2 regions of the Cellulomonas fimi ATCC 484 genome follow, and region 1 is predicted to be linked to the other one. Evidence: riboswitches for the same ligand, from Rfam matches in the RefSeq annotation. Region 1 holds a riboswitch; the other holds the start of a gene.
The links. A riboswitch is a leader RNA that binds a small molecule or an ion and turns the genes downstream of it on or off. The one in region 1 is predicted to bind S-adenosylmethionine.
Positions count from the first base shown of each region.

Region 2: it holds a riboswitch for S-adenosylmethionine, as region 1 does, so the genes downstream of both, CELF_RS05980 (LLM class flavin-dependent oxidoreductase) here and CELF_RS18800 (methylenetetrahydrofolate reductase) in region 1, are expected to answer to the same signal.

Region 1 covers NC_015514.1:4,159,891-4,163,159, reverse strand. Annotated here, with positions in the region: gene metE (5-methyltetrahydropteroyltriglutamate--homocysteine S-methyltransferase) at 1-117, opposite strand, end outside; gene CELF_RS18800 (methylenetetrahydrofolate reductase) at 114-1,205, opposite strand; SAM riboswitch class I at 1,282-1,377, opposite strand; gene CELF_RS18795 (hypothetical protein) at 1,622-1,837, opposite strand; gene CELF_RS18790 (DNA-3-methyladenine glycosylase I) at 1,950-2,636, opposite strand; gene CELF_RS19805 (TetR/AcrR family transcriptional regulator C-terminal domain-containing protein) at 2,782-3,269, opposite strand, start outside.
Region 2 covers NC_015514.1:1,297,150-1,300,418, reverse strand. Annotated here, with positions in the region: gene CELF_RS05985 (NtaA/DmoA family FMN-dependent monooxygenase) at 1-764, opposite strand, end outside; gene CELF_RS05980 (LLM class flavin-dependent oxidoreductase) at 773-1,924, opposite strand; SAM riboswitch class IV at 2,229-2,336, opposite strand; gene CELF_RS20360 (hypothetical protein) at 2,619-2,774, shown strand; gene CELF_RS05975 (CsbD family protein) at 2,806-3,000, shown strand; gene gtfA (sucrose phosphorylase) at 3,107-3,269, shown strand, end outside.

The DNA.
Region 1 (3,269 bases):
GTCGGCGGAGGACCGCCCGGCCCAGAACGCCTCGATGGCCTTCTTGAGCTCACGGCGGGGGCCGATCCGGGGGTAGCCCAGGACCGAGCCGGCGGGGAACGTGGGGGTGGTGGTCATCGCGGTGTCTGTCCCTCGTGGGTGGGGTCGGGTGACGTCGGGTCCGGTGCGGCCTGCCGGCCGGTGCGCGCCCCGCCGTCGAGCCCTGCTCCTTCGAGCAGGTCGAGCGCGGCGTGGTGCTGGTTGAACGTGTACAGGTGGACGCCGGGCGCGCCGCCGTCGAGGACGCCCCGGACGAGGTCGACGCCGTACCGCACGCCGCGGCGGTGGCGCTCCACGTCGTCGTCGGCCGAGCCGAGCAGGTCGAGCAGGTCGCGCGGGACGGGGACGCCGGAGAGGTCCTGCACCCGCAGCAGCCGGGCCGGGTCGGTCGCCGGGATGATGCCGGGCACGATCGGGATCGTCACGCCCGCGTCGCGCGCCTCGGCGACGAGCCCGAGGTACGCCTCGGCGTCGAAGAAGAGCTGCGTGATCGCGAAGTCCGCGCCGGCCTCCTGCTTGGCCAGCAGCGACGCGACGTCCTGCGCACGCGTGCCGCCGGTCGCGGCGTTGCCGCGCGGGAACGCCGCGACGGCGACCGACAACGGGCGGACCCGGGCGCGCACCGCCTGCGACGGGCTTCCCGCGCAGCGCCGCGACTCGATCTCGCGGAGCAGCTCGACCAGCTCGCTCGCGGTGTGGAGTCCGTCGGGGTGGGGCTGCCAGTCCGGCTGCCCGGCCGGCGGGTCGCCGCGCAGCGCCAGGAACGAGCGTGCGCCCTCGTCGAGGAACTCCTCGACGATCGCCGTGATCTCGGCGCGCGACGTGCCGACGCACGTGAGGTGGGCGATGGGGTTGAGCGACGTCTCGCGCAGCAGGCGGCGGACCAGCGCGCGCGTCGTCTGCCGGGTGCTGCCCGACGCCCCGTAGGTCACCGACACGAAGTCGGGGTGCGCGTCGGCGAGGTGCTGGATGGTGTCCCAGAGGCGCGGCGCTGCGCCGGGGTTGCGCGGCGGGAACAGCTCGAACGACACCGTCGGGCGGTCCACGGCCGCGAGCGGGCGGTCGACGGCGGCGACGTGCGGACCCGTTGCGCGGCGGCTGACCGTGCGGGTCCCGAGCGCCTCGTCCGGGACGGTGCCGGCGGGGGAGACCGTGGGCGCGCTCACGGCCGGGTCCGGGGTGTCCGGTGGGTGCGGCGGTGCCGGCGGTCGCCGGGACACGCGTGGTGCAGGGACATCACTCACTCCATCGACCCTGGCGGAAGCACCCACACCCTCGCCAGGAGGGGGGTTGCTGCGGCGTCGTCGAGCCAGGTCTCTCGGCCGCTCTGGATGGTTGTCGTGATGCTAGACCGCCGACCACATGGTGGGCAACGTCGCTCGATGGGTGAGACGCAGGTGTCCGCCCCCTAGCCCTCCGGGACGGGTCGTGCGGCGAGGCGCGTGGCCGGCAAGGCGCGCCCGCCGTCGGCCCTGTCGCAGCGCCCGGCGCCGTCCTGCCGGCCCCACCGGCACGGGCGGCGCGACGACGGCGGTGCCCGTGCCCTGGGGTCGGGCTCCCGGCGGCGGTGCGCCGAGGGGCGTCAGTGGCGGCGGCGCGGCGTGAGGTGGCCGTGACGCACACGGCTGCGCTGCGTGGGCACGTCGAACCACGAGGTGGGCGAGCCCGCCGGGACCTCGCGCAGCCCGTCGTGCACGGCCGCGAGGACCTCGGCGTCGACGGCCGTGGGGTCGGACAGCGCAGCGGCCGCCGCACGCACGGCGTCGAGCCGCCCGTCGGGGTCGTGGGTGTCCGTCATGCCGCGAATCCTAACCGCCGTGTCCGAGGCGGCCACGGGCGGGCCGAGGGCGTCACCCAGGGGGAGCAGCGCGCCGGCGGGGCGTCACGGGCGGGGCGTCACGGGCGGGGCGTCAGGGGCGGGCCACCGAGGGGCACCCGGCGCGGTGGTCGTCCACCAGTCCGCAGGCCTGCATGGCGGCGTAGGCGGTCGTCGGGCCGACGAAGCGGAAGCCGAGCGACTTGAGCTCCTTGGCCAGCGCACGCGACTCCGCCGTGGCTGCCGGGACGTCGGACCAGGTCACGGGCCTGACGTGGTCCGAGCGTGCCGGTGCGTGCGACCAGACGACCTCGTCCAGCGTCCGGCCCGCCTCGTGCAGCGCCCGCAGCGCGCGGGCGTTGACCACGGTCGCCTCGATCTTGGCGCGGTTCCGCACGATCCCCGCGTCGGCCATGAGCCGCGCGACGTCGTCCTCGTCGAACGCGGCGACCGCCTCCGGGTCGAAGCCGGCGAACGCCGCGCGGAAGGCGGGCCGCTTGCGCAGGATCGTGATCCAGGCGAGCCCGGACTGGAAGCCCTCGAGCGCGATGCGCTCGAACAGCGCCTCCTCGCCGTGCACCGGGACGCCCCACTCCTCGTCGTGGTACCGCTCGTAGAGCGGGTCGCCGTCGCCGAAGCACCGCGCGCCGGCCGGGACCGGGCGTGCCGGCGGCGCCGGGTCGGTGTCCGTGAGCGGCGCCGGGTCGGTGTCCGTGAGTGCGGCCGGCACGGCCGGCGCCGTAGCGTCCGTCGGGGGCGGGGCCGTGGGGTTCTGGGTCACGCCGCCAGTCTGGCGTGGGCCGCCGACAGGCGGGTGCCGGGCGCTCGCGGTCCGTGGAGCCGCTCCGCCGGGCAGGGGCTGTGGACGGCTCGGTCGGTGGTGCCCGGACGCCCCCCGCCGGGCGCGCGCGCCCCGGACTGGACGGTCAGCGCCCCGGCGCCCCCGCCGGCCCGTCATGCCCCGCACGCTCGGCACGCGCCACGAGCGCCGCGATGCCGTCCAGCACCAGGCGCGTCCCGAACGACACCGGCGACGACTCGAGCTCGGCGCCGAACGCCCCCGCGGACGCCGCGCGACGGACCGCGGGGTGCGCGTCGGGCGTCGCGACGGCGAGCAGGAGCCCGTCCATGTCGTACGGGGACGCCGTGGCCTCCTGCACCGTCCGCTCGCGCTCGGCCCACGACGCGTAGAGCGTGAGCTCGCCGAGCTGGTGGTGCGCGAGGATGCCGACGGCCGCCACCTTCTCGTCCTCCCCGAGCGGGGTGTCCTCGAGCGCGGCGATCATGGCCTCCATCCACGCCAGCCGGTTCGGGCCGATCGCGTGCAGGACGGTGCCGGCGTGCGCGAGCCACGGGTGGGCGTGCAGGACCGGCTGCTGCAGCGCGACCAGGAGCTCGAGGCGCGCGCGCCAGT
Region 2 (3,269 bases), 1.4 Mb from region 1:
AGCGCGGGCAGCCGGTCCTTGACGTCCCGGTAGAACGCCCGGCCGTCCTCGAAGGTCGAGTGCATGGAGAACACGACGTCCGCGGTCGCGGCGGCGAAGTCGCGACCCTGCCCGGAGTCGCCGGCCTGGAAGAGCACCGGGTGCCCCTGCGGGCCGCGCGGCGTCGGGAACGTGCCGCGCACCTGGAAGTGCGGGCCGACGTGCTCGACGTCCCGCAGGAACGCACCACCCTCGCGGTCGCCCAGCACGGCGTCGTCGTCCCACGAGTCCCAGAGCGCGCGGGCGACCGCGACGAGCTCGGCGGCCCGCTCGTAGCGCTGCTCGTAGGGCAGGAAGCCGCCGCGGCGGAAGTTCGCACCGGTGAACGCGTCGGGCGACGTCACGAGGTTCCACGCGGCGCGCCCGCCCGAGAGCACGTCGAGCGTCGCGAACTGCCGCGCGACCTCCCACGGCTCGTTGAACGTCGTGTTGATCGTGCCGACCAGGCCCAGCCGGTCGGTCACGGCCGCGAGCGCGGCGAGCACGGGCAGGGTGTCGGGCCGCCCGACGACGTCGAGGTCGAAGATCTCGCCCTTGTGCTCGCGCAGGCGCAGGCCCTCGGCGAGGAAGAAGAAGTCGAGGCGCGCGTCCTCGGCCGAGCGGGCGAGGTGCTCGAACGACGCGAAGTCGATCTGGCTGCCCGAGTCGGGCTCGGTCCAGACGGTGGTCGAGTTGACGCCCGGGAAGTGCGCGCCGAGGTGGACCTGCTTGCGGGGGACGGTCATGGCGCGGCTCAGGCGATCGCGGAGGCGTAGCGGGAGGCGGGGCGCGCGAGCCCGAGGGTGTCGCGCAGCGTCGTGCCGGGGTAGGTGTCGCGGAACGCTCCCGCGGCGCGCAGCAGCGGGACCACCTCGTCGGCGATGCCGTCGACGTCGGTGTGCAGCGCGGCAGGCCGCAGCACGAACCCGTCGACCGCGCCCGTGACCGTCCAGTCCTCGACGGTCGCCGCGAGCTCCGCGGCCGTCCCGACGTGCGCGTACCCGTCGGGTCGGCGTGCGTCGCCGGCGAGCGCGTCGAGCAGGGCCAGGCGCTCGCGTGCCGCGGCGGCGGTCCCGCCCAGCACGACGAGCACGTCCGCGAGGACCCGGATCTCGTCGGGGTCGCGCCCGACGGCCGCGGCGGCGGCCCGGATCTCGGCGCGCTGCACGGCGGCGTCCGCGCGGTCGGTCACGGCGATCCGGACGACGTCCGCCTGGTGCGCGGCGAAGGCACGCGCGGGCGACGAGGTCGCACGCACGACGACGGGCGGCTGGCCCTGCGGCGAGCGCGGTGTGATCGACGACCCGCGCACGACGAACCGGACGCCCTCGTGGTCGATCCGGTGGATCTTGTCGCGGTCGACGAACCGGCCGGTCGCGACGTCGCGGATCTCCGCGTCGTCCTCCCAGCTGTCCCAGAGCTTGCGCACGACGTCGACGGCCTCGTCGGCCTCGGCGACCGCGTCGGCCTCGTCCTGCACCTGCTTGCGTCCGAAGGCCGCGGTGACCTGCGGCGACGTCGACCAGGCGACCTGCCAGGCGGCGCGCCCGTGGCTGACGTGGTCGATCGTCTGCAGCGCCTTGGCGACGTGGAACGGCTCGGTGTGCGTGGTGTCGACCGTCGCGACCAGCCCGATGCCCGCGCTGCGGGGGGCGAGCCGCGCCGAGACGAGGGCCGCGTCGAGCCGCCCCCGCAACGTGGTGTTGCGGCTCGTGTGGAGCGCGAACGCGTCGTCGAACAGGACGAAGTCGAGCGTCGCGCGCTGCGCGGTGTCGACGAGCTCGCGCAGCCGCTCGGGGTCGAAGAGCCGGTGCGGCTCCGACCCGGACGTGCGCCACGCCTCGGGGTGCGGGCCGGCGTCGGAGAGGTCGAGGCCGAGGTGGGTGCTGCGGGGAGAGACGGTCATGGGGGTGCCATCCGTTTCGGGGTGCGCGGCGGTGCGGACGCGCGGGTGCGCGCCCGGACCGGGGCGTGGCGGGTGCGTGGGACGGGTGCGGCAGGGGCCGCGACGGCGCGTCAGCGCTCGGGCTGCGCGGGAGCCTGTGCCTGTGCGGGGGGCCGGTGGCCGGCCGGCGACGGTGTCGTCGGGGTGCTCAGCGGGCGCGACAGGAGGGCGTGCAGGGGCGACAGCGACACGTGAGGCCGGCTGCGTGCCGGGGTGCTCGCCCGCTGCTCATCGCTCTCTCCTCACGGCAGGCCCTGGGCCTGCGTCCGCGCCGTTGCCGTGGGGTCCACGGCCTGGTCGTCACCCGGGGCACCCCGCCGCGCGGGAGGGTTGCCGTCCAGCGAGCCGGGGCTTGGTGCTGGAGCTCATGACCCCGGACCCGTCGGACCCCGGTGCCGAGAACAGTAGAAAACCCGACTGGATCGGTCAACTATCTGCCGGGCGCGGCTCACATCGTGGACAGCGGTGTCCACCGCGCACGCCGGAGCCGGCCGGCACCCGTGCGGACGGCGATCCGAATACCACCCGCCCGCGCCCCTCGCCCGACATGCGAGACGCCCCTTGCGGCAGGACGATGTCGTGTGGTGACCGAAGAACCCTGGTCACCGGGTCAGGTCGGTGGTCACGAGGCCGCCGAGTCGAGAGAGGCAGTCCGATGGCTCTGTGGCTCATCCTCATCATCGCCGGCGTCGTCATGATCGTCCTCGGCGTCGCCGTCGAAGCCGCGCAGGTCCTCCTCTGGATCGGCGTCATCCTGCTCGTCGTCAGCCTCATCGGCTGGCTCGTCGGGCGCGGACGACGCGCCGTCTGACCCGACCGCCACGACCGGAGAGGAGCCCACCATGGGTCTCGACGACAAGATCGAGCACGCCGCCGAAGAGGCGAAGGGCAAGGTCAAGGAGGGCGTCGGACGCGCGACGGACGACGAGCGCCTCGAGGCCGAGGGCCGCGGCGACCAGGCGTCGGCCAACGTCAAGCAGGCCGGCGACAAGGCCGCCGACGCCGTCGACGACGTCAAGGACGCCTTCAAGAAGTAGCAGCCGCTCGGCGGGGCCCGGCCTGGGACACCGGACCGGGCCCCGCCGCGGACCGCCCGCCCACAGCCCGGCGGGGCTCCCCGGACGCGTCAGAGAGGACGCCGACGTGGCGACGCGCAACGCCGTGCAGCTCATCACCTACGCCGACCGGCTCGGCGGCGACCTCCCCGGCCTCGCGCGGCTGCTGCGCTCCGAGCCGTTCGCAGGCGCGTTCGGCGGGGTGCACGTCCTGCCGTTCTTCACGCCCTACGACGGCGCCGACGCCGGCT